One region of the Streptomyces sp. NBC_01261 genome, then DNA from elsewhere that is predicted to be linked to it. Evidence: predicted binding sites of a transcription regulator. Region 1 holds the regulator's gene; the other holds the start of a gene.
The links. The regulator HrcA, encoded in region 1, represses chaperone genes, less so after heat shock. The targets are predictions, from matches to a motif close to TTNGCACTCNGNNNNNCNGAGTGCNAA.
Positions count from the first base shown of each region.

Region 2: the regulator HrcA is predicted to act here: its motif matches at 12,212-12,238, upstream of groES (co-chaperone GroES).

Region 1 is NZ_CP108463.1:7,361,580-7,377,369, reverse strand. Features, by position in the region: gene OG226_RS32820 (S41 family peptidase) at 1-1,115, opposite strand, end outside; gene OG226_RS32815 (hypothetical protein) at 1,161-1,718, opposite strand; gene OG226_RS32810 (VOC family protein) at 1,807-2,199, opposite strand; gene OG226_RS32805 (16S rRNA (uracil(1498)-N(3))-methyltransferase) at 2,216-2,974, opposite strand; gene OG226_RS32800 (nitronate monooxygenase) at 2,971-4,092, opposite strand; gene dnaJ (molecular chaperone DnaJ) at 4,237-5,370, opposite strand; gene hrcA (heat-inducible transcriptional repressor HrcA) at 5,371-6,387, opposite strand; gene OG226_RS32785 (MBL fold metallo-hydrolase) at 6,561-7,280, shown strand; gene OG226_RS32780 (DUF3097 domain-containing protein) at 7,315-8,124, shown strand; gene hemW (radical SAM family heme chaperone HemW) at 8,148-9,380, opposite strand; gene OG226_RS32770 (SpoIIE family protein phosphatase) at 9,421-11,316, opposite strand; gene OG226_RS32765 (HAMP domain-containing protein) at 11,509-15,582, shown strand; gene OG226_RS32760 (response regulator) at 15,595-15,790, shown strand, end outside.
Region 2 is NZ_CP108463.1:4,853,773-4,869,562, forward strand. Features, by position in the region: gene OG226_RS21070 (nucleotide sugar dehydrogenase) at 1-744, shown strand, start outside; gene OG226_RS21075 (hypothetical protein) at 904-1,467, shown strand; gene OG226_RS21080 (GuaB3 family IMP dehydrogenase-related protein) at 2,146-3,270, opposite strand; gene guaB (IMP dehydrogenase) at 3,375-4,880, opposite strand; gene OG226_RS21090 (sigma-70 family RNA polymerase sigma factor) at 5,073-5,660, opposite strand; gene OG226_RS21095 (response regulator transcription factor) at 5,927-6,538, opposite strand; gene OG226_RS21100 (WhiB family transcriptional regulator) at 6,920-7,246, shown strand; gene OG226_RS21105 (LysR family transcriptional regulator) at 7,323-8,267, opposite strand; gene OG226_RS21110 (MOSC domain-containing protein) at 8,348-9,016, shown strand; gene OG226_RS21115 (SDR family NAD(P)-dependent oxidoreductase) at 9,125-9,898, shown strand; gene groL (chaperonin GroEL) at 10,021-11,646, opposite strand; gene groES (co-chaperone GroES) at 11,759-12,067, opposite strand; gene OG226_RS21130 (hypothetical protein) at 12,403-13,128, opposite strand; gene OG226_RS21135 (polysaccharide deacetylase family protein) at 13,125-14,018, opposite strand; gene OG226_RS21140 (class I SAM-dependent methyltransferase) at 14,210-15,391, shown strand; gene OG226_RS21145 (RNA polymerase sigma factor) at 15,342-15,790, opposite strand, start outside.

The DNA.
Region 1 (15,790 bases):
GGGGCGAGGCCGGTGGCGGGGGCGAACTCCAGGGCGTCGTCGCCCTCGGCGTCCGTCACCCACACCACCCACTCCTCGCCGTCGGCGCGGAAGGTGCGGGGCAGCCGGGCGCGGACACCGGGGGTGGCGGCCAGCGCGCGGGCCGGGCCGGAGCGGTGGGTGACCCAGTGGACGGCACCGCGCACGGCGACCGCGCTGCCGCGTGCGGTGTGGTCGGGCGAGGCGGACCCGAACCAGCGGGCCGCGGGCACCGGGAACGGCTGCTGGTCGATGCGCTGGCCGCCGAGCCGGATGTCGAGGCGGCGCGGTTCGGCGCCGTCCAGGTCGTCGAGGAGCCAGAGTTCACCGGCGGAGGAGTAGACGATCCGGGTGCCGTCACCGGACGCGTGTCGCGCGTAGAAGCCGCCGAGGGGGGTGTGGCGGCGGAGGTCGGAGCCGTCCGCGAGGGAGGAGTACAGGGCGCCGGTGCCCTCGTGGTCGGAGAGGAACGCGATCCGCTCCCCCGCCCACACCGGGTACTCGATGTTGCCGTCCAACTCCTCGTGCAGGCGCGTGAATTCGCCGTCGCCGTCGCGGTCGATCCACAACTTGCCCGCCGTACCGCCCCGGTAGCGCTTCCACCAGGCGGCCTCGCGGCCCATGGGGGCGGAGAGGAGGACCGTGGCCGTCTCACCGTGGGCGACGTCGCCGACCCAGCCGTACGGGAGGATCGTCGCCGGTCCGCCGTCCAGCGGGACCGAACGGGCCCAGCTGCGGCGGAGGTTGGCCTGGCCGTGGGCGCTGGTCACGAGGACCTCGCCGGCGGCGGTCCAGCCGCGCACCTGGGTGCGTGAACTGCCCCAGTACGTCAGGCGCTTGGCGGGGCCGCCGTCGACCGGGGCGATGTGCACCTCGGGAGCGCCGTCGCGGGCGGAGGTCCAGGCGACGGTGGTGCCGTCGGGCGAGATGCGGGGGTGGGTCACCGGCACGTTCTCCGCACTGACCCGCCAGGCCCGGCCGCCGCTGTCGAGGGACGCCAGCCACACGTCGTCCTCGGCGGTGAAGGCGACCAACTCGCCGTGCAGGTGCGGGAAGCGGAGATAGGCCTGGGCTGCGGACGCTGAGGGCTGAGTCACCTGATCAGGTTATGCATCGGTGCCATCCGCCGACAGCCCTTTGGATCACTTGCCCTCGACAGGCCAGCAGGTCGGATCGCCCTTGCACCAGATCGTCTTGGTGACCGTGACGGTCGGTCCCGGACCGTAGGTCAGCGTCGGATTCGGGTTGTTCACGGACGACGGCGTCGCCGCGTTGCAGTCGCCGAGCCCGGTGACGTGGAAGACCTGCCTGCCGCCGACCTTGGCGACCAGGTCACCGCGCACACACGCGCCGTCGACGGCCCGGGTGACCTTGCCGGTGACGGTGATGTCCCGGTTGTCGGTCGTCTGCCCCTGGCAGTCGACGCCGACGACCGTGGTCTCGGTCGGCGCGGGCGTCTTCCCGGGCGTGTAGGCCTTGTCGTCGCCGTAGTTGCCCGTGCAGGTCAGCCAGCGCACGCCCACGTGGTCCCGCTTGAGCTCCGCGGTCGCCGTCTTGTCGGTGGTGTACGCGACGGTCGCCGAGCTGAGATCACCGGGCTGGCACGCGACGGCCCCGCCCACCGTCACCACCGCGAGCCCCGCCACAGCGGCCACCCGCCGCCCGCGCGGCCGAAGCAGGTTCCGTCTCAACACCCTCATGGGCGGCAGCCTGTCACCGTCGGAGCGCGCGCGGAAGAGCGCATACGGCCACCCGCGCGCCGGGGGCGCATTTCCCCGGCGGACGGTCTCAGCCGCGCAGCAGGAGCCACTCCTGAAGCTCCACCACATTGCCCTCGGGGTCCTTGAGGTGGGCGACCCGCATCCGGTCCGTCATCGGCGCGGGCCCGTGCAGCAGCTCCGCACCCCGGGCGGTGATCTGCTCGCAGTACCCGTCCAGGTCGTCGACGCGCAGGACGACCAGCGAGCGGTGTCCGGTCGCCAAGTCCCCCAGTTCACGCAGGACTTGGGCCATCATCGCCCGGTCCTGAAGGGCGATCCCGGCGGACCCGATCGCGGGGCTGAACTTCTCGTACGGTCCCTCGGCCGTCCCCGACTGGGGCTTCAGGCCGAGGACTTCGGCGTAGAAGCGGTAGCAGGCGGCGAAGTCGGTGACGAGCAGTCGTACTTGGGCGAGTTCCACGGCGATCCCCCCTGGTTCAGGACCAGCGTCCGGTACGGCCCAGGAGCAGGGCGGTCGCCGCGGTCCCGGCCGTCGATGTACGCAGCACGCTACGCCCGAGCCGGTAGGCCTTCGCCCCCGCGTCCTCGAAGAGCGCCAACTCCTCGGGGGAGACGCCTCCTTCGGGGCCCACGACCAGCACGATCTCGCCCTCGGCGGGGAGTTCGGCGGTGGCCAGGGGCTCGCTGCCGTAGTCGCGGTCCTCGTGGAGGACGGCGGCGAAGTCGGCTTTGGCCAGAAGTGCCGCAACCTGTTTGCTCGTTGCCGCGTCCGCGACCTCGGGGAAGCGCAGCCGGCGGGACTGCTTGCCGGCCTCGCGTGCGGTGGCCCGCCACTTGGCGAGGGCCTTGAGACCCCGGTCGCCCTTCCACTGCGTGATGCAACGGGAGGCCGCCCAGGGGACGATCGCGTCGACGCCGGTCTCGGTCATCGTCTCCACGGCCAGCTCGCCGCGGTCGCCCTTGGGGAGGGCCTGGACGACGGTGATGCGGGGTTGCGGCGCGGGCTCCTCGCTGACGGACTCCAGGTCCATGACGACGAGCCGGTCCTTGCCTTCGGCCGCCCTGACGACACCCTCCATCCACCGGCCGCGTCCGTCGGTGAGGACGACGTCCTCACCGGCCCGCATCCGCCGCACGGAGACCGCGTGCCGCCCCTCGGGGCCGTCGAGGACGATCTCACCGCCGCTGAAATCCGGGATCTTCAGGGGGTCGAGGATGAACACCGGCGCGGTCATCGGAGGTCGCCCCCGGACGACAACGCTGTCCGGGCGGAGGCCAGTTCGGCGACCAGGACCTCGACCAGCCGGCCGGCGGGCAGCTCGCGGGCCATGCGGTGGCCCTGTCCGGCCCACAGGGCCATGCCCTGCGGGTCGCCGGACGCGGCGGCCTTCTTGCGCAGCGGGGAGGTCAGGTGGTGGATCTCCGGGTACGCGGCGGGGGCGTACGGGCCGTGCTCGCGCATGAAGCGGTTGACCAGGCCGCGGGCCGGGCGGCCGGAGAAGGCACGGGTCAACTCGGTACGCGTGAACAGGGGGTTGGTGAGCGCCTGCTTGTGCAGGATGTTCGCGCCGGACTCGGAGGTGGCGAGGAACGCCGTGCCGAGCTGGGCCGCGCTCGCGCCCGCCGCGAGGGCCGCGGCGATCTGGCTGCCGCGCATCAGACCGCCGGCGGCGACGATCGGGAGGTTCACGGTCTCGCGGATCTGGGCGACGAGGGAGAGCAGGCCGACGCCGGCGCCGTCGTTCTCCGGGAGGTCGCGGTGGGTGCCCTGGTGGCCGCCGGCCTCGACGCCCTGCGCGATCACCGCGTCGGCACCGGCCCGCTCGACGGCGAGGGCCTCCTCGACGGTGGTGACGGTGACGAGGGTGAAGGTGCCGGCCCGGCGCAGCGCGTCGAGTATCTCCGGGGTGGGGATGCCGAAGTGGAAGGAGGCCACCGGCACCGGGTTGTCGAGCAGGACGGACAGCTTGGCGTCGTAACCGTCCTCACGGCCGCTGTCCGGGTCGCCGAGTTCCGTGTCGTACCACGTGGCCTCGCCGGCCAGCTGGTGGGCGTAGACGTCGACCGCGGCCCGATAGGGCAACGCGGCGCCAGCCGCTCCGGTGGAGCCGGTGCTTGCACCGGGGTACTCCGGCTGCGGCATGAAGAGGTTCACACCGAAGGGGCGGGCCGTCAGGCTCCGCAACTGCTTGATCTCCTGGTACATGCCGTCGGCCGTTTTGTACCCGGCGGCGAGGAATCCCAGCCCGCCGGCCTCGGCCACGGCGGCCGCGAGGCGCGGTACGGAGACACCGCCCGCCATCGGGGCCTGCACGATCGGATGAGGGAAGAGATCGGTCAGTGCGGAGGACATGACGGCATGTTGTCACGTCCTCCGAACAAGTCCGAATCCGGCCTTGGCGCTGGCACATGCCATTGCTTTCAGCCGGTTCGGCGATGCGGGACGAGGCTGTTCGGAATGAAGAGAGGGTCCGGGGGCGGAAGCCCCCGGACCCTCTCAGCGACCGTTGAATGCGTCCTTGAGGCGCGAGAACAGCCCCTGCTGACCCGGCTGGAACGTCCCCATGGGGCGCTCCTCGCCGCGCAGTTTCGCCAGTTCGCGGAGCAGACGTTCCTGCTCGACGTCCAGCTTGGTCGGGGTGGTGACCTCGACGTGCACGATGAGGTCGCCCCGGCCGCCGCCGCGCAGATGTGTGATGCCGCGGGTGTGCAGCGGGATCGACTGGCCGGACTGGGTGCCCGGGCGGATGTCGACCTCCTCCATGCCGTCCAGCGTCTCCAACGGCACCTTCGTGCCGAGGGACGCGGCTGTCATCGGGAGCGTGACCGTGCAGTGCAGGTCGTCGCCGCGGCGCTGGAACATCGCGTGCGGCAGCTCGTGGATCTCGACGTACAGGTCACCGGCGGGGCCGCCGCCGGGGCCGACCTCGCCCTCGCCCGCGAGCTGGATCCGCGTGCCGTTGTCCACACCCGCCGGGATCTTGACCGTGAGCGTGCGCCGCGAGCGGACGCGGCCGTCGCCGGCGCACTCCGGGCACGGCGTCGGCACGACCGTGCCGAAGCCCTGGCACTGCGGGCAGGGGCGGGACGTCATGACCTGGCCCAGGAAGGACCGGGTCACCTGCGAGACCTCACCGCGACCGCGACACATGTCACAGGTCTGCGCGGAGGTGCCGGGGGCCGCGCCCTCGCCGTTGCAGGTGTTGCAGACGACGGCCGTGTCGACCTGGATGTCCTTCGTGGTGCCGAAGGCCGCCTCGTCGAGCTCGATCTCCAGCCGGATCATGGCGTCCTGGCCACGGCGGGTGCGCGAGCGCGGTCCGCGCTGCGACGCCGTGCCGAAGAACGCGTCCATGATGTCGGAGAAGTTCCCGAAGCCACCGGCTCCGAAGCCCGCGCCCGCGCCGCCCGCCTGCGAGAGGGGGTCGCCGCCGAGGTCGTAGACCTGCTTCTTCTGCGGGTCCGAGAGCACCTCGTAAGCGGCGTTGATCTCCTTGAACCGCTCCTGGGTCTTCGGATCCGGATTCACGTCCGGGTGCAGCTCGCGCGCGAGCCTACGGAAGGCCTTCTTGATCTCATCCTGCGACGCGTCGCGACGCACGCCGAGAACGGCGTAGTAGTCCGTGGCCACTTAGGACTCCGCCAGGATCTGTCCGACGTACCGTGCCACTGCGCGTACCGCTCCCATCGTTCCCGGGTAATCCATGCGGGTCGGTCCGACCACGCCGAGCTTGGCGACTGCCTCGCCGCCCGAACCGTAGCCGACCGAGACCACGGAAGTGGAGTTGAGTCCCTCGTAGGCGTTCTCGTGACCGATCCGTACGGTCATGCCCGAATCCCCCGCCTCACCAAGCAACTTGAGGAGGACGACCTGCTCCTCCAGGGCTTCCAGGATGGGGCGGATGGTGAGGGGAAAGTCATGTCCGAAGCGGGTGAGATTGGCGGTGCCGCCGATCATCAGCCGCTCCTCGGTCTCCTCGACGAGGGTCTCCAGGAGGGTGGAGAGCACCGTCGCGACCGTGCCGCGGTCCTCGGCCTCGAAGGCCTCCGGCAGGTCCTGCACCAGCAGCGGCACGTCCGCGAAGCGGCGGGCCGCGATCCGGCTGTTGAGCCGCGCGCGGAGATCCGCGAGCGAACTCTCCCCGAAGGGCGCCGGGCAGTCGACCATGCGCTGCTCGACCCGCCCGGTGTCGGTGATCAGCACGAGCATCACGCGCGCGGGGGCCAGCGAGAGCAGCTCCACGTGCCGGACGGTCGAGCGGGTCAGCGAGGGGTACTGCACGACGGCGACCTGCCGGGTGAGCTGCGCGAGCAGCCGTACCGTACGGCCGACGACGTCGTCGAGGTCCACGGCACCGTCGAGGAAGTTCTGGATCGCCTTGCGCTCGGGGCCGGTCATCGGCTTGACGCCGGCGAGCTTGTCGACGAACAGCCGGTAGCCCTTGTCCGTCGGGATGCGCCCGGCACTGGTGTGCGGCTGGGCGATGTAGCCCTCGTCCTCCAGGGCCGCCATGTCGTTGCGCACGGTCGCCGGGGAGACTCCGAGGCTGTGCCGCTCGGTGAGCGCCTTGGACCCGACCGGCTCCTCGGTGCCGACATAGTCCTGGACGATGGCGCGCAGCACCTGAAGCCTGCGTTCGCTGAGCATCGCGCACACCTCCAGTTCTGGTCGCCGTCTTGGTGCCGGGCTGCCCTTTCCTGGCACTCTGTGCGCGCGAGTGCCAGCGTTCCCCGGCCCAGTGTACGACCGTGAGGTACACCCCGGGCAAGGCCGGTCCTGCGATGTCATGCCCTGAGTGCCCTCACCGTTAGCGTCGCCGTATGACGGTGACTTGGGAAGAGGCGGGGTGGGAGCGGCTGGCCGCGGGGGTGGGGCGGTGCCGGCTGCCTGGCTGGGACTGCACGGTCGGGCTGGTGATCGGCGGGGACTCGGCGCTGTTGATCGACGCGGGGTCGAGCCTGGCGGAGGGCGCGCGGTTGCGCGGGCAGGCGCAGGCGCTGGCCGGGCGCCGTGTGACCCATCTCGCGCTCACCCACGCCCATTTCGATCATGTCTTCGGGGCGGCGGTCTTTGCCGGGGCGACGGTTCTCGTGGCCGGGGGCCTGAGCGAGCTGTTCGAGCACGGTGGCGAGGAGTTGCGGGCCGACGCGGTGCGCAACGGGTTGGATCCGCGGGCGGCGGAGAACGCGGCGGACCTCCTCGTGTGCCCCAGTGAATACGTGTGGGGCCCCACGGTGCTCGAACTGGACGGCGGTCCGGAGGTCCGGTTGGTGGCGATGCGCGGACACACCGCCCACGATCTCGTGGTCGTGGTGCCGGGCGACCCGCCGGTCGTGTTCTGCGGCGACCTGGTCGAGGAGTCCGGCGAACCCCAGGCGGGCCCGGACGCGGTTCCGGGTCTCTGGCCCGCGGCGCTCGACCGGCTCCTCTCCCTGGGCGGGGAGGACGCGCTGTACGTGCCCGGTCACGGAGCGGTGGTGGACGCGGGGTTCGTGCGGGCCCAACGGGACGCGTTGGCAACGCGTTTCGGCGTGTCGTGACGGTGGTCGGCCCGGTTCTCCTATCGTCATCCGAATGCGCCAGTACTCCGCCGACCTGACCCCGCCGTGGAAGAAGCCCAAGCCGGCCCCCGAGGTCCCCGCGGAGCCGGGCCTGGTGGTCGAGGAGCCGGGCACCGGTTTCTGCGGCGCGGTGATCCGCTGCGAGGCCGGCACGGTCACCCTGGAGGACCGCTTCGGCAAACACCGGGTCTTCCCGATGGAGCCGCGCGGCTTCCTCCTGGAGGGCCGGGTGGTCACCCTGGTGAGGCCCGTGTCCAGTCCCCTGCGGCCCACTCGTACGGCATCCGGTTCGGTGGCCGTCCCCGGTGCACGCGCGCGCGTGGCCCGCGCCGGGCGGATCTACGTGGAGGGCCGGCACGACGCCGAACTCGTCGAGCGGGTGTGGGGCGACGACCTGCGCATCGAGGGCGTGGTCGTCGAGTACCTGGAGGGCGTCGACGACCTCCCGTCCATCGTCGCGGAGTTCGCCCCCGGCCCGGACGCCCGCCTCGGCATCCTGGTCGACCACCTGCTCCCCGGCACCAAGGAGTGGCGCATCGCCCAGTCCGTCACCAGCGAGCACGCGTTGGTCGTCGGCCACCCGTACATCGACATCTGGGAGGCCGTGAAACCGTCCTCCGTGGGCATCGCCGCGTGGCCCCGCGTCCCGCACGGTCAGGACTGGAAGACGGGCGTGTGCCGGTCCCTGGGTTGGCCGGAAAACACCGGTGCGGTGTGGCAGGCGATTCTGGCCAAGGTGGGGTCGTACAAGGATCTGGAACCGGAACTGCTGGGGCGGGTGGAGGAGTTGATCGACTTCGTCACGGCACCCGACGGCGGCTGACGGGTACTGACGGGTCGATCCGGTCAGTCGACCAGGTCCCGCACCACCGCGTCGGCCAGCAGTCGGCCGCGCAGGGTGAGCACGGCCCGCCCCTCGTCGTAGGGCCGCTGTTGCAGGAGTCCGTCCGTGAGGGCGCGGCGGGAGGCCTTGAGGCCGTCCTCGTGGAGCAGGTCCAGCGGGGCCCCCTCGCGCAGCCGTAGCTCCAGCAGGATGCGTTCCACCCGGCGGTCCTCCGCCGAGAGGATCTCCCGGCCGGCGCCCGGGGAGCGGCCCGCGGCCAGCGCCCCCGCGTACGCCCCCGGGTGCTTCACGTTCCACCAGCGGACGCCGCCCACGTGCGAGTGGGCTCCGGGGCCCGCGCCCCACCAGTCGGCGCCTCGCCAGTACAGCTCGTTGTGGAGACAACGGCCGGAATTCGACGTTGCCCAGTTGGACACCTCGTACCAGTCGAAGCCGGCCGCCGACATCACCTCGTCGGCGATGAGGTAGCGGTCGGCGTGGACGTCGTCGTCCGTCATGGGGACCTCGCCGCGGCGGATGCGGCGGGCGAGCTGGGTGCCCTCCTCGACGATCAGGGCGTAGGCGCTGACGTGGTCGGGGCCGGCGCCGAGGGCGGAGTCGAGGGAGGCGCGCCAGTCGTCGTCCGTCTCGCCGGGGGTGCCGTAGATCAGGTCGAGGTTGACGTGGTCGAAGCCGGCCGCGCGGGCCTCGGCGACGCAGGCCTCGGGGCGGCCGGGGGTGTGGGTGCGGTCGAGGACTTTCAGGACGTGCTGTTTCGCGCTCTGCATGCCGAAGGAGACGCGGTTGAAGCCGCCGTCCCGGAGGGCCGCGAGGTAGGCGGGGTCCACCGACTCCGGGTTCGCCTCCGTGCTGATCTCGGCGTCCGGTGCCAGGCCGAACTCGTCGCGGATCGCGCCCAGCATCCGTACGAGATCGCCCGCCGCGAGCAGCGTGGGGGTGCCGCCGCCGACGAAGACCGTGCGGACCGGGCGCGGGTCGTCGCCGAGGACCTTGCGGGCCAGCCGGACCTCGTCGATCAGGGTGTCCGCGTAGTTGTCGCGGGAGGCCAGCACTCCGCCCGTGCCGCGCAGCTCGGTCGCCGTGTAGGTGTTGAAGTCGCAGTAGCCGCAGCGGGTCGCGCAGTACGGGACGTGCAGATAGAACCCGAGGGGGCGGTCTACGGCCCCGGCGAGCGCCTGTGCGGGCAGTGAACCGTCTTCGGGGACGGGATCGCCGTCGGGGAGTGCGGAAGGCATGTCCTCCATTGTCCAGCACCGGTGCGGCCGGCCGCTCCGCCTATTGCGCCTGGAGCACCAGCAGCGCCATGTCGTCCTCCGGGGGACGGCCGCCGAACTCGTGGACGAGGCGTTTGATGCGCTCCGCGATCAGCTCGGCGTTCAGGCCCGCGCACCCCGCCAGCGCGGTCGAGAGGCCGTCGCCGTCGTCGAACTGGACCGACCCGGAGCGCCGCTCGGTCACCCCGTCCGTGACGCACAACAGGCTGTCGCCGGGCCGGAGTTCGAAGGTCTCGCTGGTGTACGTCACGTCCTCGACGACCCCGAGAAGGGTCTGCGGGCGGGCTGCCGTGCCGACGCTGCCGTCCGGGCCGAGGAGCAGCGGCAGCGGGTGTCCGGCGGAGGCGAGGGTGCAGCGGACGCCGCCGTCGAAGGGGACCAGCTCGCCGTAGAGGAGGGAGAGGAAGCGGGGGCCGTCGCCGACCGGCCCCGGCATGCCGCCCGCCGCCACCATCGCGTGGGCGGCGGCGTCGGCGGCCTCGGTGGCGTCGTCGAGGAGGAGTTGGTTGAGGCGGTCCAGGACGTCGGCGACGCCGTAGCCCTCGCGGGCGAGGAGCCGTAGCCAGGGGCGCGCGAGTCCGATGACCACGGCGGCCTCGGGGCCCTTGCCCTGGACGTCGCCGAGGGCGAAGCACCAGCGGCCGTCGCCGGCCGGGAACACGTCGTAGAAGTCGCCGCTGGGGCCGCCCTTGTCGCACGGTTCGTAGACGAGGGCGCTCTGCAGGCCGGGGATCTCGGCGACGGCGCCGGGCAGCAGGCCGCGCTGGAGGACGCGGCTGATGGTGGCCTGGCGGGCGTACTGGCGGGCCGCGCCGATCGCGAGCGCGACGCGGCGGCTGAGGTCCTCGACCAGGCCGGTGACCTCGTCGGGGAAGCGGGGCAGCCCGGACCGTCCGATGACCAGCGTGCCGAGCGGACGGCCGCCCGCGATCAGCCGGTACGACAGTGCCGCGCCGTGGGTGCCGTGCGGGCCCAGCGCGTCGGCGGGCCAGGGGTAGGACACGGGCCGCAGGGAGTCCGGCGGGCGGGGCGGGTCCTTCTCCAGGGCGCGGCGCAGTTCCTCGATGCGGTTCTCGCTGCCGTGCCAGACGCGGGCGAGGCGCGGACCGGCGCCGGCTCCGGCGCCCTCGCCCCAGCCTCCGCCGCGGCCCATCGCCTCGTCCTCCAGCCAGACGGCGCACCAGTCGGCCAGCCTCGGCACGATCAGCTGTCCGGCGAGCGCGGCGACGAGGTCCTCGTCGAGCTGTCCGGCGAGCAGGTCGGAGGCCTCGGCGAGGAAGGAGAGGGCGCCGCGGCCGAGCCAGTCCCGGTCGCGTTCGGCGCGCTGCGGTTCGGGGGCGAGGATCTCGGCCACGCGGAGGCCGCGCTCCCCGGCGCAGGTCTCCAACTCCTCTGCGGCCGGGGTGCCTTCGGCGGGCAGCCGGGCCCATACGGTCTTGACGCCGGTGCGGTAGGTGACGCCCCAGGCCTCGGCGAGGGTGGAGACGAGACGCAGGCCGCGGCCGAACTCCGGTGTCTCACAAGCCGGTTCGGCGCTGTTGTCGCGCGGGGCGCGGGAGGGGTGGTGGTCGGCGACCTCGACGACGATCGCGTCGGTGTCCTCAAGCCGGCACACCAGCTCGACGTCCGTGCCCGCGTGCACGACGGCGTTGGTGACGAGTTCGCTGACGACGACCATCGCGTCGTCGGCCAGCCGGTCGGTGAGCTTCTCGGTGCCGGGCAGGCCGAGTTCGGCCCATTCGCGGAGCGCGGCACGCACCAGGCCGCGGGCGGAACCGGGCGCGAGGGGGCTGCCGGAGAGCGTGGCGCGCACCGTCGTACGCCGGTCCGCGCCGTGGTGCGCGGGCGCGTCGGGGACACGCGAAGTGGTCTCCCGTTGCGTCGGTATGGCCCCCATGCGCAGCTCCCCGAGCAGTTCGGACGAATACGCCTCGATCGATGCGGACAGAGTGACAGACTGACCGCGGCCATAAGCGCCGAGTTACCGAAGTAGGCCGCCATGAGTGAGAACAGTGCTACGCGTGTGCTCGAAGACGGTCACAAAGACGACTGGATTCGAGCATCCGATCTCCGTCCGCTGCTCGCCGTGATGACGGCCGCCCGCGACGGCGACTTCACGAAGGCGCCGGAGACGGGCCACGGCCTGGTGGCCGAACTGACCGCCGCCTTCAACCAGATCATGGACCGCAGCACCCACTTCAACTCCGAGACGCAGCGCGTCAAACGGGAGCTGGTGCGCCACGGCCGCCTCGACGAACGCCTCTCGGCCAGCCCCGGCCAGGGCAGTTGGACCTCCCGCGTCAACGACGTCAACCAGCTTCTCGACGCCCTCGTCGCCCCGGCCGCCAACGCGACCCGCGTACTGGACGCGGTGGCGGGCGGCGACCTGACCCAGCGGGTCGATCTGCACGACGGCAGCAGGCAGTTGCGCGGTGATCTACGGCACCTGGGCCGGGCCGTGAACAAGATGGTGGACCAACTCTCCCTGTTCACCGGCGAGGTGACCCGGGTGGCCCGCGAGGTCGGCACCGAGGGCAGACTCGGCGGGCGGGCCAAGGTGACGCGGCTGTCCGGCAGTTGGCGTGATGTGACCGAGGCGGTCAACACGATGGCGTCCCGGCTGACCGCGCAGGTGCGGGACATCGCCCTCGTGACGACGGCCGTGGCGCGCGGCGACCTGACCCGTACGGTCACCGTCGAGGCGACCGGCGAACTGCTCGAACTCAAGCTCACCGTGAACACGATGGTCGACCAGCTGTCGGCCTTCGCGGACGAGGTGACGCGCGTCGCCCGCGAGGTGGGCACCGAGGGGCAGTTGGGCGGTCGCGCGCAGGTGCGGGGCGTGTCCGGGGTCTGGAAGAACCTCACCGACAACGTCAACTTCATGGCCTCGAACCTGACGTCGCAGGTCCGCAACATCGCCCAGGTGACGACGGCCGTGGCGAACGGCGACCTGAGTCAGAAGATCACGGTCGACGCGCAGGGCGAGATCCTCGAACTGAAGTCGACCATCAACACGATGGTGGACCAGCTCTCCGCCTTCGCCGACGAGGTGACGCGCGTCGCCCGCGAGGTCGGCACCGAGGGCAACTTGGGCGGGCGGGCCCAGGTGCGGGGCGTGTCCGGGGTCTGGAAGGACCTGACCGACAACGTCAACTTCATGGCGGACAACCTGACTTCACAGGTCAGGAACATCGCGCTGGTGTCCACCGCCGTCGCGCAGGGCGACCTCGGCAAGAAGATCACGGTGGAGGCCAAGGGCGAGATCCTGGAGCTGAAGTCCACGATCAACACGATGGTGGACCAGCTCTCCGCCTTCGCCGACGAGGTGACGCGCGTGGCGCGTGAGGTCGGCACGGAGGGGAACCTCGGCGGTCAGGCACAGGTGCGGGGCGTCAGCGGGGTCTGGAAGGACCTCACGGACAACGTCAACTTCATGGCCCTGAACCTGACTTCACAGGTACGGAACATCGCCCAGGTCACCACCGCCGTGGCCAACGGCGACCTGTCGAAGAAGATCACCGTCGACGCGCGCGGCGAGATCCTCGAACTCAAGGACACCGTCAACACGATGGTGGAGCAGCTGCGCGCCTTCGCCGACGAGGTGACCCGGGTGGCCCGCGAGGTCGGCACGGACGGCCGACTCGGGGGCAGGGCGCAGGTGTTGGGCGTCTCCGGGGTCTGGCGCGACCTGACGGACAACGTCAACTACATGGCGGACAACCTGACTTCACAGGTGCGGAACATCGCGCAGGTCGCGACCGCGGTGGCGCAGGGCGACCTGTCGAAGAAGATCGACGTGGACGCGCGCGGCGAGATCCTGGAGCTGAAGACCACCATCAACACGATGGTCGACACCCTCTCCTCCTTCTCCTCCGAGGTCACCCGGGTGGCCCGCGAGGTCGGCTCCGAAGGCCAACTCGGCGGCCAGGCACGGGTGGAGGGCGTCTACGGCACCTGGAAGCGCCTGACGACGAACGTGAACGAACTCGCGCTCAACCTGACCACGCAGGTCCGCGCGATCGCCGAGGTGGCCTCGGCGGTGGCCCAGGGCGACATGTCCCGCTCGATCACGGTGGAGACCCAGGGCGAGGTCACCGAGCTCAAGAACAACATCAACCTGATGGTCGCCAACCTCCGCGAGACGACCCGCGCGAAGGACTGGCTGGAGTCCAACCTGGCCCGCCTCGCCGCGCTGATGCAGGGGCACCGGGACCTGATGGAGGTCGCCGACCTGATCCTGCGCGAGCTGACCCCGCTGGTCAACGCGCAGTACGGGGCGTTCTTCCTGGCCGATCCCGACGAGGACAGCCTGCGAACGGCCATCCCCGCCAAGGGACTTGCCTTCATCGCCGGGTACGGGGCGGCGCAGGGGGCGACCGTCGACACGGGCGGGATGCCGGTGCACGGGCTGGTGCGGCAGGCGGCGCGGGAGAAGAAGCGGATCCTGGTGGAGGAGGCCCCGCCGGACTACATCAAGATCAACAGTGGGCTCGGGGAGGCCGCCCCGGCGAGCGTGGTCATCATCCCGATCCTCTTCGAGGACAAGCTCCTCGGCGTGATCGAACTGGCCTCCTTCTCCCGCTTCTCCGACGTCCACCTCGCGTTCTTCGATCAGTTCGTGAACACCATCGGCGTCGCGATCAACACGATCATCGCCAACTCCCGCACGGAGTCCCTGCTCGGCCAGTCCCAACGCCTGGCGACGCAGTTGCAGGAGCGCTCGGACGAACTCCAGAAGCAGCAGGCCGAGTTGCAGCGCTCGAACGCCGAACTGGAGGAGAAGGCGGCCCTGTTGGCGACCTCCTCGCAGTACAAATCGGAGTTCCTGGCGAACATGAGCCATGAGCTGCGCACCCCGCTGAACTCGCTGCTGATCCTGGCGCGGCTGCTCTCCGACAACCCGGACGGTCATCTCTCCGGCCAGGAAGTGCAGTTCGCGACCACGATCCACCGCTCCGGCTCGGATCTCCTCCAGCTCATCAACGACATCCTCGATCTGTCGAAGATCGAGGCCGGCCGGATGGACGTACGCCCGAAGCGGCTCCCGCTCATCAAGCTCCTCGACTACGTCCACGCCACGTTCCGCCCGCTCACCCTGGACCGGGGGCTCTCCTTCGAGGTGTCGGTCGGCGACGACGTACCGCGCGAGCTGTGGTCGGACGAGCAGCGGCTCCAGCAGATCCTGCGCAACCTGCTGTCCAACGCCATCAAGTTCACCGCGAAGGGCCGCGTCGAACTCCGCGTCAACCGGGTCAAGGACCCCGAGCACCGCTACTCCGACGTCAGCGACGAGGTCATCGTCTTCGCCGTCTCCGACACCGGGATCGGGATCGCCGCCGAGAAACTCCCGGTGATCTTCGAGGCGTTCCAGCAGGCCGACGGCACGACCAACCGCAAGTACGGCGGCACGGGGCTCGGGCTGTCCATCAGCCGTGAGATCGCGGGCCTGTTGGGCGGCCGTATCGTCGCCGAGAGCGAGCCGGGCCGGGGGTCCACCTTCACTCTCTACGTCCCCGTCGTCAGCCCCGGGCCCGCGGCGGGCGGCGCGCCGCTCACCGAGGACCGTGAACTGCCGCTGCTGCCCGAGCAGTTGTCCAGCGAGTCGTTCACCTCGACCGAGGTGGACGACTCATGGCCGACGCCCACCAAGCTGGAGGCGTGGAAGGCCGGGCGACCGGGTCAAGTGCTGCCCGGACGGCGGGTGTTGATCGTGGACGACGACATCCGCAACGTCTTCGCGCTCACCCATGTGCTGGGCCAGGTCGGCATGCCGGTGCTCTACGCGGAGAACGGGCGTGAGGGCATCGAGACGCTGGAGCGCAACCCGGACGTCGAACTCGTGCTGATGGACATCATGATGCCGGAGATGGACGGGTACGAGACCATCGCCGCCATCCGCCGCGCCCCGCGCTGGACCGGGCTGCCCATCGTCGCGCTCACCGCGAAGGCGATGCCGGGCGACCGGGAGAAGTCCATCGCGCGGGGCGCCAACGACTACGTACCGAAGCCGGTGGATGTCGACCAGTTGCTGACGGTCGTCTGCGCGCTGCTGGATCCGGAGGCGGAGGCGGGGGCCGAAGCCGGGGCCGCGTCCGAGGACATCACGGTGGCGGATCCGGGTACTTCAGGGGAGACGGCGGCACCGCCGACGACTGAGTGAGGCACAGTCATCATGAGCGCTGAGGCAACGACCGACGAGCGCGCCAGCATCCTCCTGGTCGACGACATGGAGGACAACCTGGTCGCGCTGGAGGCCGTCCTGGGATCCCTCAACGAGCCGCTGATACGGGCTCGTTCGGGCGAGGAAGCGATGAAGGCGCTGCTGCGGCAACGCTTCGCCGTGGTCCTGCTGGACATCCGGATGCCGG
Region 2 (15,790 bases), 2.5 Mb from region 1:
ACCCCCAAGGTGATCGGCGGCCTCACCCCGGCCTGCACCGAGTCGGCCGCCGCCTTCTACGGCCGCCTCACCGACAAGGTGGTACGCGCGCGTGGCCTGCGCGAAGCGGAGACCGTGCAGCTGCTGGAGACCAACTTCCGGCACGTCAACATCGCCCTCGTCAACGAAATGGCCGTCCTGTGCCACGACTTGGGCGTCGACCTCTGGGACGTCATCCGCTGCGCCGAGACCAAACCGTTCGGCTACCAGGCCTTCCGCCCCGGCCCCGGCGTCGGCGGCCACGCCGTCCCCCAGGACCTGACCGGCCACGGCCCCCGCCCCCTGCGCATGGTCGAACTCGCCCAGCAGGTCAACAACCAGATGCCCCGCTACGTCATCCAGCGCGCCGCCACGCTCCTCAACGAACACGGCAAGTCCGCGCGCGGGGCCCGCGTCCTGCTCCTCGGCGTCACCTACAAGGCCGACCTCGCCGACCAACAGGGCACCCCCGCCCAGGAGATCGCGATCCGCCTGATGGAACTCGGCGCCTCCGTCAGCTACCACGACCCGCACATCCCGTCCTGGAGCGTCCTGGACCGCCCGGTCCCCCGCGCGGACTCCCTCTACGAGGCGGCGGCCGACGCCGACCTGACGATCCTGCTCCAGCAGCACCGGACGTACGACCTCCAGGGCCTGTCCGTGAAGGCTCAGTTGCTGCTGGACACGCGCGGGGCCACACCGACGGGCGCGGCACACCGGCTCTGAGCACCAAGGCACACCGGCTCTGAGCACGAAAACGACTGGTCACAGGGGCACATCGACCTGCTAATCTCCCCCCACTCGTCGCACAGCTGTCGCATATCCGCGCGCACGCGACTCCGCTTCACCTTTCCTGTCTTCACATCCCGTGGGGGGATTTCTGTCATGAGCCAGTCAGCCACGCCACCGCAGCAGCCACAGCCACAGCCCGGGGCCCAGCCGCAGGCACCCGCGCAGCCGCAGCCGGTCGACGGCAACCCGTACGCCCAGCAGCCCGGCGCCGTACCGCCGCCGCCCCCGGCCCCGTACGCCTCGCCCGCTCCCCAGCGGAACACCATGGTGCTCGGCCTGCTGACCGCCGTCGCCGCGGCCCTGGTCGCCGCCGGCATCTACGGCGTCGTCATCGGCACCACCAAGCACGAGATCGGCTGGGCGGCGGTCGGCGTCGGCTTCGTGATCGGCCTGGCTGCGGGCAAGCTCGGCGGGCGCAACCCCGTCCTTCCCGTGTTCAGCGCGGTCCTGGCCCTGGGTGCGGTCTATCTCGGCCAGCTGATCGGCGAGGCGATGATCGGCGCGGACGAACTCGGCGTGAACTTCAGCAAGGTGTTCTTCGACCACTTCGACGTGGTCCAGGACGCCTGGAAGGCCGACGCCGACCCGCTCACCTTCGTCTTCTTCGCCATCGCCGCGTTCGCCGCGTTCTCCGGCGCCAAGAAAGCGGCGCTCTGACCCCGGCGCGCGGGTTGTGCAGGGGGGCGCTTGAGGCGGGGTGTGCGTCGGGGGCTGGTGGCGTGTGACTCGCGGCGCCGGTACCGTACGGAAGCAGGTGGAGTCGACCGCAGCGGGCACTGCGGCAGGCTCGTGGAGGATTACGGAGTGTTCGCCCCTGGTTCTTGCAGGGACGGCCGCTCACCTTCCGCCGACGAGGTGGAGCCCACCGCAGGGCCTACTGCGGTGAGCTCCTGAAAGTGAACGGAGTGTCCACCCCTAGTCTTTATAGGGGTGGCCGCTCACTTTCCTCCATAGATCCACAAGATGCACCTCCTCCGGAACTTCACCAGCCGAAGCCACGTTCGGTCCCATCGGGTGGGCTTGCGGTGACGACCCATGGGTGCGCCCCCTTCCGCGACGCCACCCATTGGCCCGGTAGGCGGCTCGTCGGAACTCGGGCCGGGCCCCGAGAGCCCGGGTCCGGAACCATGTCCCTGGAAGGGGGCGACCCAGAGAACTGGGGCGCCGATCAAGGACACCAGCCGCCCGACACGGCCAAACGGCTCACCATCACCCCGAACGCAACCGTGCGCCCCCCAATCCCAATACGCGCCCCACCAGCCCCACTTGGGCACGCGAAAGGGCCCGGACCACCCAGGCCCGGGCCCCTCGAAGCGTCGTAGAACCGCCTACCGCCTACCGCTTGTGCTGCGAGTCGGCCACCGTGACCTCGACCCGCTGGAACTCCTTCAGCTCGCTGTACCCGGTCGTCGCCATCGCCCGCCGCAGCGCCCCGAAGATGTTCATCGAGCCGTCGGGGATGTGGGACGGGCCGGCGAGGATCTCCTCGATCGTGCCGACCGTGCCGAGGTCGACCTTCTTGCCGCGCGGGAGTTCCTCGTTGACCGCCTCCATGCCCCAGTGGTGGCCCTTGCCCGGTGCGTCGGTCGCGCGGGCGAGCGGGGAGCCCATCATGACCGCGTCCGCGCCGCAGGCGATCGCCTTGGGGAGGTCGCCGGACCAGCCGACACCGCCGTCGGCGATGACGTGCACGTACCGGCCGCCGGACTCGTCCATGTAGTCGCGGCGGGCGGCGGCGACATCGGCCACCGCCGTGGCCATCGGGACCTGGATGCCCAGCACGTTGCGCGTGGTGTGCGCCGCGCCGCCGCCGAAACCGACGAGGACGCCCGCCGCGCCGGTGCGCATCAGGTGCAGGGCCGCGGTGTACGTGGCGCAGCCGCCGACGATCACCGGGACGTCCAGCTCGTAGATGAACTGCTTCAGGTTCAGCGGCTCGTGCGAACCCGACACGTGCTCCGCCGAGACCGTCGTACCGCGGATGACGAAGATGTCCACGCCCGCGTCGACGACGGCCTTGGAGAACTGGGCCGTGCGCTGCGGGGAGAGCGCGGCGGCGGTGACCACGCCCGAGTCGCGCACCTCCTTGATGCGCTGCCCGATCAGCTCCTCCTTGATGGGAGCGGCGTAGATCTCCTGGAGGCGGCGGGTCGCGGTGTCCACGTCGAGACCGGTGATCTCGTCGAGGAGCGGCTGCGGGTCCTCGTAGCGTGTCCAGAGGCCTTCGAGGTTCAGCACGCCGAGGCCGCCGAGCTCGCCGATGCGGATCGCGGTGGCCGGGGAGACGACCGAGTCCATGGGGGCGGCCAGGAAGGGCAGCTCGAAGCGGTAGGCGTCGATCTGCCAGGCGATCGAGACCTCCTTCGGGTCCCGCGTACGGCGGCTGGGGACGACGGCGATGTCGTCGAAGGCGTACGCCCGGCGGCCGCGCTTGCCGCGCCCGATCTCGATCTCAGTCACGTCTGTGGCCTTTCCTCTGCGTTTCAGCGTCTTCCAGTATCGCCGACGGGTACGACAAGGGCGGCCCCGGTGTGTCCGGAGCCGCCCTTGAGGAAGCCTGCCGACTACTTGCTGCGGCTGTAGTTCGGTGCCTCGACCGTCATCTGGATGTCGTGCGGGTGGCTCTCCTTGAGGCCCGCCGAGGTGATCCGGACGAAGCGGCCCTTGGTCTCCATCTCCTCGATGGTGGCCGCGCCCACGTAACCCATGGTCTGGCGCAGCCCGCCGACGAGCTGGTGCAGCACGTTGGCCAGCGGGCCGCGGTAGGGCACCTGGCCCTCGATGCCCTCGGGCACGAGCTTGTCGTCGGAGGCGACCTCGGCCTGGAAGTAGCGGTCCTTCGAGTACGACCGGCCCTGGCCGCGGGACTGCATCGCGCCGAGCGAGCCCATGCCGCGGTACGACTTGAACTGCTTGCCGTTGATGAACTGCAGCTCGCCCGGGGACTCCTCGCAGCCCGCGAGGAGGCTGCCGAGCATCACCGTGTCGGCGCCGGCGGCCAGCGCCTTGCCGATGTCGCCGGAGTACTGCAGGCCGCCGTCGCCGATGAGCGGGACGCCGGCCGCGCGGGCCGCGAGGGACGCTTCGTAGATCGCGGTGACCTGCGGGACGCCGATACCGGCGACGACACGGGTCGTACAGATCGAGCCGGGCCCGACGCCGACCTTGATGCCGTCGACACCGGCGTCGACCAGGGCCTGGGCGCCGTCGCGGGTGGCGACGTTGCCGCCGATCACGTCGACGTTCACACTCGACTTGATCTTCGCCATCCAGTTGAGGGCGTTGCTGTTGTGGCCGTGCGAGGTGTCGACGACCAGGAAGTCCACACCGGCCTCGGCGAGCGCCTGGGCGCGCTCAAGGGCCTCGGGGCTGGCGCCCACGGCGGCGCCGACGATGAGGCGGCCCTCGGCGTCCTTGGCGGCGTTCGGGTACTGCTCGGCCTTGACGAAGTCCTTGACCGTGATGAGGCCCTTGAGGATGCCGGCCTCGTCGACGAGGGGCAGCTTCTCGATCTTGTGGCGGCGCAGCAGCTGCATGGCGTCGGCGCCGGTGATACCGACCTTGCCGGTGACCAGGGGCATCGGGGTCATGACCTCGCGCACCTGACGGGAGCGGTCGGTCTCGAAGGCCATGTCTCGGTTGGTGACGATGCCCAGCAGCTTGCCGTTGCCGTCGGTCACCGGGACGCCGCTGATGCGGAACTTGGCGCACAGCGCGTCGGCCTCGCCGAGCGTGGCGTCCGGGTGCACGGTGATCGGGTCGGTGACCATGCCGGACTCGGAACGCTTCACGAGGTCGACCTGGTTGACCTGGTCCTCGACCGAGAGGTTGCGGTGCAGGACACCGACACCGCCCTGGCGGGCCATCGCGATCGCCATCCGGGACTCGGTCACCTTGTCCATCGCCGCGGACAGCAGCGGGATGTTGACACGGACGTTGCGCGAGATGCGGGACGAGGTGTCGACCGCGTTCGGGAGCACGTCGGACGCGCCCGGCAGCAGCAGCACGTCGTCGTAGGTCAGCCCTAGTGTCGCGAATTTGGCGGGCACTCCGTCGACGTTGGCAGTCATGACACCTTCCCCAAATGGCCTTGATCGGTGCGGATGTCCATGCTAACGGGAAGCGCGGTCACCTCATTCCACGATTCCACGGCTACGACCCGCTCCGGGCTTCGTATGTTCGTACGTACGCCGTCGCCCGGCTGTTCACGAAAGGCGTCGCGGCTCAGGGCTCAGCCGTCGAGGGCAGTGCACGTACCGGAGTTACTGCTCGGCCAGTGCCCGCAGTCGGCTCAGCGCGCGGTGCTGGGCGACCCGGACCGCGCCGGGTGACATTCCCAACATCTGGCCGGTCTCCTCGGCGGTGAGGCCTACGGCGATGCGCAGCAGGAGCAGTTCGCGCTGGTTCTCCGGGAGGTTGGCCAGGAGTTTCTTGGCCCATTCGGCGTCGCTGCTGAGCAGGGCGCGCTCCTCGGGGCCGAGGGAGTCGTCCGGGCGCTCCGGCATCTCGTCGGAGGGGACGGCCGTAGAACCGGGGTGGCGCATCGCGGCGCGCTGGAGGTCGGCGACCTTGTGGGCGGCGATGGCGAAGACGAAGGCCTCGAAGGGGCGGCCGGTGTCCTTGTAGCGGGGCAGTGCGAGGAGGACGGCGACGCAGACCTCCTGGGCGAGGTCCTCCACGAAGTGCCGTGCGTCGCCCGGGAGTCGGGACAGCCGGGTGCGGCAGTAGCGCAGGGCCAGTGGGTGGACGTGGGCGAGCAGATCGTGGGTCGCCTGCTCGTCTCCGTCGACCGCGCGAAGGACGAGTCCACCAATCGCCCCTGGGGCTCTGGCCGCCTCGTCGTCACGCATCGGTCCATGGTGCCTTGCGGCCGAAGGGTCCGTGGCACCGCGTCCGTTGTTGTGCACCGAAGCGTTATGAGCAGGTGCGCCGGAAGTCATCTCCTGCGCCCTCCCCTCCCGCTCGACCGACTCGTCCCCGAGGAACTCCACACCTCAAGGATGCGGCATCCGCGGCGAAACGAGCAGCGGGTGCCCGGCGGGCCCCTTCACCGTCCCCGCCCACCCGGTGGCGGGCGGGGATTCTCGTATCCCCGCTACGACCCACTGACCTGGTCCTAACGGACCAGACCCCACCGGAAACCGAGCGCCACGGCGTGTGCCCGGTCGGAGGCGCCGAGTTTCTTGAAGAGGCGCCGTGCGTGTGTTTTGACGGTGTCCTCGGAGAGGAACAGCTCACGGCCGATCTCCGCGTTGGAGCGGCCGTGGCTCATCCCTTCGAGGACCTGGATCTCGCGCGCGGTGAGCGTCGGTGCGGCGCCCATCTCGGCGGACCGCAGCCGGCGCGGGGCCAGTCGCCAGGTCGGGTCGGCGAGGGCCTGGGTGACCGTGGCCCGCAGTTCGGCGCGCGAGGCGTCCTTGTGCAGATAGCCGCGGGCGCCGGCCGCGACCGCGAGGGCCACGCCGTCCAGGTCTTCGGCGACGGTGAGCATGATGATGCGTGCGCCCGGGTCGGCGGACAGCAGCCGCCGCACGGTCTCGACACCGCCGAGTCCGGGCATGCGTACGTCCATCAGGATGAGGTCCGAACGGTCGGCACCCCAGCGGCGGAGGACTTCCTCGCCGTTGGCCGCCGTCGTCACGCGCTCGACACCGGGCACGGTCGCGACCGCGCGGCGGAGCGCCTCTCGGGCAAGCGGGGAGTCGTCACAGACGAGGACGGATGTCATGGCCGCCCTCCGCAACTGATGCGCGTCACCTTGAGCCTCCAGGCTGGTACGAAATCGTCACCTGTGCGGTCGACCGACTCGGACGCCTGCCCGAGCACTTGTTGTTTTCAACCGCCTCGCACTCTCAACGACGGTCACTCGAAAGAGTTACGGGGCCGTGTGCCATCTTCGGCACTCTACGTGAGGGTGCGGACACGGTGGAGACGTGCGCGGCCGACCCACAAGCTTTCATCACAACCGGTGCCCCATTCAGCCCTATTTCTTCCCTTTTGCTGGTGTCTGAGGCTAGATTCGCAATGAGTCATATTTTCATCTCCTTAGATCGTAGTTGTACGGTCGTGGACACCGTATCCGCCCATAACGGCTACAAGGGGTCACGCAATGGCAGATTTCTCCCGCCTTCCCGGACCGAACGCGGACCTGTGGGACTGGCAGCTCCTGGCTGCCTGCCGAGGGGTCGACAGCTCGCTCTTCTTTCATCCCGAGGGCGAGCGCGGTGCGGCACGAAGCGCTCGTGAGAACTCGGCCAAAGAGGTCTGCATGAGGTGCCCGGTCCGCGCACAGTGCGCGGCGCACGCGCTGGCGGTGCGCGAGCCGTACGGCGTCTGGGGCGGCCTGACCGAGGACGAGCGCGAAGAGCTCATGGGGCGTGCCCGCAACCGGCTGGTGTCGGCTTCGGCCGCCGGGGACATGGCTTCGAACAACTGAAGGAACGTTTCTCCAACTAGCCCTCAGCCAAGGGCACACGCAGCTCTCCACCAGGGGTACGCGCACGCGTGCCCCGCTATTTTTCGCGGGCCTGCTGGTCGCGGGCCCGTTTGTCGCGGGCCTGTTTGTCGCGGGCCGCCCGCGCCAACTGGTCGAGGGTCGCCGCCACCGCCGGTACCCGCGCCAGGTCGGGCAGGGTCAGCGCGACGATCTCCCGTCGCACCGCCGGTTCCAGCCTCACCGTCCGCGCACCCCGGGGCCGTACGGACTCGATGGCGAGCTGGGGCAGGACGGCGACGCCCAGCCCCGCGCTCACCAGGCCGACGACCGCCGGATAGTCGTCGGTCGCGAAGTCGATGCGCGGGGTGAAGCCGGCGGCCTCGCACACCTCGACCAACTGGCCCCTGCAGCGCGGACAGCCGGCGATCCAGGGATCGTCGGCGAGTTCGCCGATGGCGACCGACCGCACACGCGCGTGCCGGTGTTTTTCCGGGACCAGGGCGACCAGGCGGTCGCTGAGCAACGGTCGCACCACCAGGTCGGACCAGTCCTCCGCGCCGGCCGCCGCCTCGTAGCGGAAGGCGAGGGCGATGTCGCAGTCGCCCTCCCGGAGGAGGTCGACGGAGTTCGGCGGCTCGGCCTCCTCCAGGGAGACGCGGGTGCCGGGGTGGGCGGCGCGCAGGGCGGCCAGTGCGGTGGGGACGAGCGTCGAGCTGCCGCTGGGGAAGGAGACCAGGCGGACCCGGCCGGCGCGCAGGCCGGCGATCGCGGCGACCTCCTCCTCGGCCGCCGTCAGACCGGCGAGGATGCCGGCGCCGTGCCGGACCAGGGCCTCGCCCGCCTGCGTCAGGCGCATCTCGCGGCCGGTGCGGATCAGCAGCGGGGTGCCGACCGAGGTCTCCAGGGCCTTCATCTGCTGACTGACGGCGGGCTGGGTGCAGCCCAGTTCACGCCCGGCCGCCGAGAAGGAGCCGGTGGCGGCGACGGCGCGCAGCACACGGAGATGTCGGGCCTCGATCACGCCCCGAGCATAAGTGCTTCTTTGCTACGGCGACGAATAATGCGCCGCACCTTTGGGGTGCTCTCGTCTACCGTGCCGTCATGAAGCTTCTCTCGCTGAATCTGGGCCGGGCCACGGCCGTGCCGTACACGGACCAGCCCGACGGCGTGACGGGCATCGACAAGCGGCCGACCGACGCGCCGGTGCGGGTGAGCGCGCCCGGGCCCAAGGGCGTCGCCGGGAGCGGTCTGGCCGGGGACGCGGTGTGTCACCGGCGCCACCACGGGGGCGACGACCAGGCGGTGTACGCGGTCGCGCGCGAGGATCTCGACGACTGGGAGCGGGAGTTGGGGCGCCCGCTGGCCAGCGGTTCCTTCGGGGAGAACCTGACGACCCTGGGGCTCGACGTGTCCGGGGCGCGGATCGGTGAGCGCTGGCGGATCGGTCCCGAGGTGGTCCTTGAGGTCACCTGCGGGCGGATCCCGTGCCGTACCTTCCAGGACCATCTGGGCGAACGCGGGTGGGTGAAACGGTTCACCGTGAAGGGTGCGCCTGGGGCCTATCTGCGGGTGATCGAACCCGGTGAGATCCGCGCGGGCGATCCGATCGAGATCGTGCACCGGCCCGACCACGACGTGACGGTGGCCCTGCAGTTCCGGGCGGTGACGACCGAGCGGGAGCTGCTGCCGCGGCTGCTTCCGGCGGGCGAGGCGCTGCATCCCGAGTTCCTAGCGCAGGCCCGGAAATATGCCGCGGAGTACCAGGGCTGACCAGCCGTCACAGCCTGTTCGACATGTTGTTCGACACGTGTTCGTCACGGATCGGGAGGGCCTGTGCAGAGATCGGACCGGCTTGCTCAGGGTCACTAATCTTGCGCCATGACAACGGCATTGATTACGGGATCGACCGCGGGGATCGGTGCCGCGTTCGCGCGGCGGCTCGCGGCGGACGGACACAACCTCGTGCTGGTGGCGCGGAACACCGCGCGGCTCGGGGAGCAGGCGACCGAACTGCACGACCGGCACGGCATCGAGGCGGAGGTGCTGACCGCCGACCTCGCCACGGACAAGGGCATCGACACGGTGGCCGCCCGCCTCGCCGACCGCAAGAACCCCGTCGACCTGCTGGTCAACAACGCGGGCTTCGGCAACAAGGGCCACTACCTCGACGTACCCATGGCCGACGAGCTGAAGATGCTCAAGGTGCACTGCGAGGCGGTGCTGCGGCTGACCAGCGCGGCGACCGAGGCGATGCGGGAGCGTGGCCGCGGCGGGGTCGTCAACGTGGCGTCGGTGGCGGCCTTCGTACCGCGCGGGACGTACGGCGCGTCGAAGGCCTGGGTCGTGCAGTTCACGCAGGGCGCGGCCAAGGACCTGGCGGGTACGGGCGTACGGCTGATGGCGCTGGCGCCCGGCTTCGTGCGGACCGAGTTCCACGAGCGGGCCGGGATGGGCACGGACAACATCCCGAACTGGATGTGGCTGGACGCGGACAAGCTGGTCGCGGCGGCGCTCGCGGATCTGGCGCGCGGCAAGTCGCTGTCGATCCCGGACCCGCGCTACAAGGCGCTGATGGGTCTGGTGAAGGTCACTCCGCAGGCGGTGCTGGGCGGAATCACCTCGAAGACCGGGCGGAAGTACGGGCCGCGGTGACGGCGACCGCCCCCGCGGGGGCGGGCTCGGTGACGAGGATTCCGGTGGAACGCGAAGGCCCGGCGCCCCCTGAGGGGTGCCGGGCCTTCGACGTACACGTCCTACGGGTTCACCGACTCGCGTCAGTGGGAGTGGCCGTGGCTGTGACCACCGGCGGCCGGCTCCTCCTCTTCCTTCTTCTCGACGACCAGGGTCTCGGTCGTGAGGAGCAGGGAGGCGATGGAGGCGGCGTTCTCCAGGGCGGAGCGGGTGACCTTGACCGGGTCGATGACGCCGGCCTTGACCAGGTCGCCGTACTCGCCGGTCGCGGCGTTGAAGCCCTGACCGGGCTCCAGGTCGGCGACCTTGGCGGTGATGACGTAGCCCTCAAGGCCCGCGTTCTCGGCGATCCAGCGCAGCGGCTCGACGACCGCGCGGCGGACGACCGCGACACCGGTGGCCTCGTCGCCGGTCTTGTCGAGGTTGCCCTCAAGGACCTTGGCGGCGTGCACCAGAGCGGAGCCACCACCGGAGACGATGCCCTCCTCGACCGCGGCGCGGGTCGCGGAGATGGCGTCCTCCAGGCGGTGCTTCTTCTCCTTCAGCTCCACCTCGGTGGCGGCGCCGACCTTGATCACGCACACGCCGCCGGCCAGCTTCGCGAGGCGCTCCTGGAGCTTCTCGCGGTCCCAGTCGGAGTCCGTGTTCTCGATCTCGGCCTTGATCTGGTTGACGCGGCCCGCGACCTCGGAGGAGTCGCCGGCACCGTCGACGACGGTCGTGTCGTCCTTGGTGACCGTCACGCGGCGGGCGGAGCCCAGCACGTCCAGGCCGACCTGGTCGAGCTTGAGGCCGACCTCCTCGGCGATGACCTGGGCACCGGTGAGGGTGGCGAGGTCGCCGAGCATCGCCTTGCGGCGGTCGCCGAAGCCGGGGGCCTTGACCGCGACCGCGTTGAACGTGCCGCGGATCTTGTTCACGACCAGGGTCGACAGGGCCTCGCCCTCGACGTCCTCGGCGATGATCAGCAGCGGCTTGGAGGCGTTGGCCTGGATGACCTTCTCCAGCAGCGGCAGCAGGTCCTGGATGGAGCTGATCTTGCCCTGGTGGATCAGGATGTACGGGTCTTCGAGGACCGCTTCCATGCGCTCCTGGTCCGTCACGAAGTACGGCGACAGGTAGCCCTTGTCGAAGGCCATGCCCTCGGTGAAGTCCAGCTCCAGACCGAAGGTGTTGGACTCCTCGACGGTGATGACACCGTCCTTGCCGACCTTGTCCATCGCCTCGGCGATGAGCTCGCCGACCTGGCTGTCCTGCGCGGACAGACCGGCCACGGCGGCGATGTCGGCCTTGTCTTCGATCGGCCGCGCGGTGGCGAGCAGCTCGTCGGAGACGGCCTTGACGGCGGCGTCGATGCCCTTCTTCAGGGCGGCCGGGGAGGCACCCGCGGCGACGTTGCGCAGGCCCTCGCGGACGAGCGCCTGGGCGAGCACGGTGGCGGTGGTGGTGCCGTCACCCGCGATGTCGTTGGTCTTGGTCGCCACCTCCTTCACCAGCTGGGCACCGAGGTTCTCGTACGGGTCGTCGAGCTCGACCTCGCGGGCGATGGTGACGCCGTCGTTGGTGATGGTGGGGGCGCCGAACTTCTTGTCGATGACGACGTTGCGGCCCTTGGGGCCGATCGTCACCTTGACCGTGTCGGCAAGCTTGTTGACGCCGCGCTCGAGGGCGCGACGGGCGTCCTCGTCGAACTTCAGGATCTTCGCCATGGGAGCGGTTCAGCCCTCTCGGAAAACGTGGGTGAAACGAACTACGCCCCTGACGCCCGGCTTCATAAGGTCGCGGGGGCCAGGGGCGCAGCTCACTGCAAAACTGGGTGAATTACTTCTCGATGATCGCGAGCACGTCGCGAGCCGAGAGGACGAGGTATTCCTCGCCGCTGTACTTCACTTCGGTGCCGCCGTACTTGCTGTACAGCACGATGTCGCCGGTCTTCACGTCGAGCGGAAGACGCTCGCCGTTCTCGAAGCGGCCCGGGCCAACGGCCAGGACGACGCCCTCCTGGGGCTTCTCCTTGGCCGTGTCCGGGATGACCAGGCCAGAGGCCGTGGTCTGCTCGGCGTCGAGCGGCTGGACCACAATGCGGTCCTCAAGCGGCTTGATGGCAACCTTGGAGCTGGTGGTCGTCACGATCCGACCTCCCCCTTCGGAGATCTCACGGGGTTAACTGTCTGAGGTGGCGACCAGGTGGATCCGTCGTCGCGGGTGCCGGACCTGCCCGTCGCTATTGGCACTCTCCAGGGGGGAGTGCCAGGTCTGAGACTATGACTGCGATTAGCACTCGGTCAAGCGGAGTGCCAATGCCCGCGGCGCTTGAGCGGAATTTCTCCGTCGCCCTGAGCTGTCCGGCGGGCCTGTGCCGGTGCTGCCGTCTTGGGGGCTGTGCCCCCGAACCCCCCTGCCGGCCTTCGGCCTCGTCCTCAAACGCCGGACTGGCTGGATCGGCCGGCCCTCACTCCATCGCCTCAGAGGTAGTCCTCCAGCCGCCCCACCGTCAGCCCCCGCCCCTGGATGCCCCGCAGCAGCCTGGCCGTGCTGTCGGCCGGGCCCACGCGGACGATGTCGCCGGGGGCGAGGTGATGGTCCCCGCGGGCGTAGGTCAGGGTTCCGGTCGTCGTGGAGGCGCGCCAGAGGACCAGGGCGGAGACTCCGCAGTCGGCCGCGGCACGGCGGGTCGTCGTGTCGTACGTGCCGTAGGGGGGCCGGAGCAGCCGGGAGTCGGGCCGGGGCCGGTGGCCGCAGATCTCGCTGCGCTGGGTGGCGTAGGGCTGGCCGGCGAAGTGGCCGTGTCGCGGTGAGGTGGGGAACACCGTGACGGGGAGCCGCAGTTCGCGGACCAGGTCGGCGAACCTCGGGTCCCGTCGCGTGTCCGCGCCCGTGCCCTGGGCGTCGTAGGTCAGGAAGACGACCCTGTCGTGGGTGCGGACGTGGTCCACGACGGGTGGGAGGCCCGGGCCCGCCGAGCGGGCGGCGGGCCGGAGGGAGGGCTTGGGGGCGGGGGCCAGCGGGGCCGTCAAACCCCAGTGGCGGTACGGCTGTTCACGGGACGGGCCGTGCGGGTGGACGCGTTGGGCGGCCTTCTTGCCGAGCCGTTCGATGGGGTCGACGGACTGGGCGCAACCGGTGAGGAACAGCAGAGCGGCCGCCGACGCGACGGCCACCGGTACCCGCAGACGGCCCGCCCGCCTCACAGGTAGTCCTCCAGGCGGGCCACCGCGTAGCCCTCGGCCGTGACCTTGCCCAGGAAGCGGCGCATGTCGTCGACCATCGTGCCCTTCCAGTCCTCGCGGCCCCGGAAGTGCGTCAGGACGATGTCGCCTGGGTGCAGGGACCGGTCGTCCTCGCGGTACTCCCAGTGGTCGACGAACACCTCCTCGTCCCAGATCGGGGCGTACTTGACGCCGCAGGACTTCGCGGCGACGAGGGTGTCGTGGTTGTAGTTCCCGTACGGCGGCCGGAAGACCGTCGGGGCCTTGCCGAACTGCTTCTTCATGATGTCCTGCATCCCGCAGATCTCGCGCTTCTGCTCGGCGTAGGACAGGCCCGGCAGGTACGGGTGCGTGAGGGTGTGGTTGTTGATGGTGTGGCCCTCGGCCTGCATCTTCCGGAAGTAGCCGTAGTCGTCCTTCACCAGGTAGTTGCTGAGGAAGGCCGTGTACGGGATCTTCAGGTCGCTCATCATCCGCAGGAACGCGGGGTCCTTGTTCTCGCCGTCGTCGATCGTGAGGAAGACGATCTTCTGCTTCGTGGGGATCGTCGTGAACACCGGCGGGAGGTTCAACTCCTCCTGGTCGTCCACCTCGAAGCCCTTGCGCGCGGTGATCTCCGGCTTGTGCGCGGGCGCCGGCGGGGCCGTGAGCGGCACCTTCGCCAGCCCCCAGCGCTTGGCCGCGGCGACCCGCGCGGCGTACGCGGCGCGCAGCTTGGTCGCGTAGGAGTCCAACGCGCGGGCCGGGGGCGCGTGCAGCGGCTGCGCGCCCTGCGCCGGGTGCACGGCCGCACCCGAGCCGGGCTGTCCGCACCCGGAGACGAGAGCGGCCAGCGCGAGGGCGGCGAGCGCGCCACGGGCGCCTCCCGTCATCCGACCCCGGTTGCCGCGGTCGTCCCGGGTTCCCCGATCTTCCCGGCCCCCACGCGCCCGATTGATGTCATTTTGTACGACTACTCGCATGGGGTCGGATCTTTTCAGCCCCTGGCCCCGATCCCGCGCCGACACCGCCAACACACCGCGACCGGAGGCACACCGTCCACCGACTGGCCCACAATGACCCGGTGAACGACCCCGTACTCGCCTTCGCCGCCCTGCTCACCCCCGAGGGCCGCGCCCTCCTCGACGAGGTCCGCGGCACCGACCCGGCCAAGGAACTCGGCGTCGCCACCCGCCTGCGCCGCGACCACCCCGCCGACCTCGTCTCGGCGGCCCTCGGCCAGGCCCGGCTGCGTCAACGCGCGGCAGCGGCGAAGTTCACGCCCGAGGACGCCGACCGGATGTTCTTCACCCCGAACGGCTTCGAACAGTCCACCCGGACAAGCGTCGCCGCCTACCGCGCCACCCGCCTCCTGGACCTCGGCGTGACCTCCGTCGCCGACCTCTGCTGCGGAATCGGCGGCGACGCGATCGCGCTGGCGCGAGCGGGGGTGCGCGTCCTGGCCGTGGACCGCGATCCGCTGACGGTGGCCGTGGCACGGGCCAACGCGGAGGCACTCGGCCTCGCCGACCTGATCGAGGTGCGCGAGGCGGATGTCACCGACGTCGACACGTCCACGTACGACGCCGTGTTCGTCGACCCCGCACGGCGCGGCGGCCGCGGCCGCATCTTCGATCCCGAGGCGTACTCACCGCCGTTGTCCTGGGCCGTCGGCGCCGCTACGACGGCCCCGCTCGCCGCACTGAAGATCGCCCCCGGGGTACCGCACGAGGCGATCCCGGCAGCGGCCGAGGCGGAGTGGATCTCGGACGGGGGTGACGTGAAGGAGGCGGTGCTGTGGTTCGGGACGGGGGCACGGCCGGGAGCGGTACGGGCAACCCTGCTGCCCGGCCCACGAGTTCTGCACGGACGCGGGCTTCCCGACCCCGAAGTCCGTTCCGTGGGGCGGTACTTGTACGAACCCGACGGCGCCGTCATCCGCGCCCACCTCGTCGCCGAGGTCGCGGAGGAGGTCGGAGGCGGACTCATCGACGAGACCATCGCGTACGTGACAGCGGATGAGCCACGGCCGACCGCCTATGCCTCCGCCTACGAGATCACCGATCAACTCCCCTTCGGCGTCAAGAAGTTGAAGGCGCTGCTACGGGAGCGGGAGGTCGGCGTCCTCACCGTGAAGAAGCGGGGGTCGGCCGTCGAACCGGAGGAACTGCGGCGGAAGGTGAAGCCCCAGGGGCCCAACTCGGCGACGGTGTTTCTCACTCGGGTGGCGGGGGCGCCGGCGATGTTGATCGGGCGGCCTGCCTAGGACGCCTCCAGGTCGCCTCATCCACCCGGCGCAGCAGCAGTTGGCGTTCGCGTTCGTTGCGGGCGAGGGAGGCGGCCCGGGTGAACTCCTCCTTCGCTTCCGTCCTACGGCCGAGGCGGAGCAACAGGTCGCCGCGGACGCTCGGTAGCAAGTGGTAGTCGCGCAGGGCCGGTTCGGAGGCGAGGGTGTCGACGATCTCCAGTGCCGGGGCCGGGCCCTCGGCCATCGAGACAGCGACCGCGCGGTTCAACTCGACGACCGGGGAAGGGGATCGGGCGGCGAGGAGGGCGTACAGGGTGGCGATCGTCTGCCAGTCGGTCTCGTCGTAGGTGTACGCGTGGGCGTGGCAGGCGGCGATGGCGGCCTGGAGGGCGTAGGGACCGGGGGCGCCGGTGGACG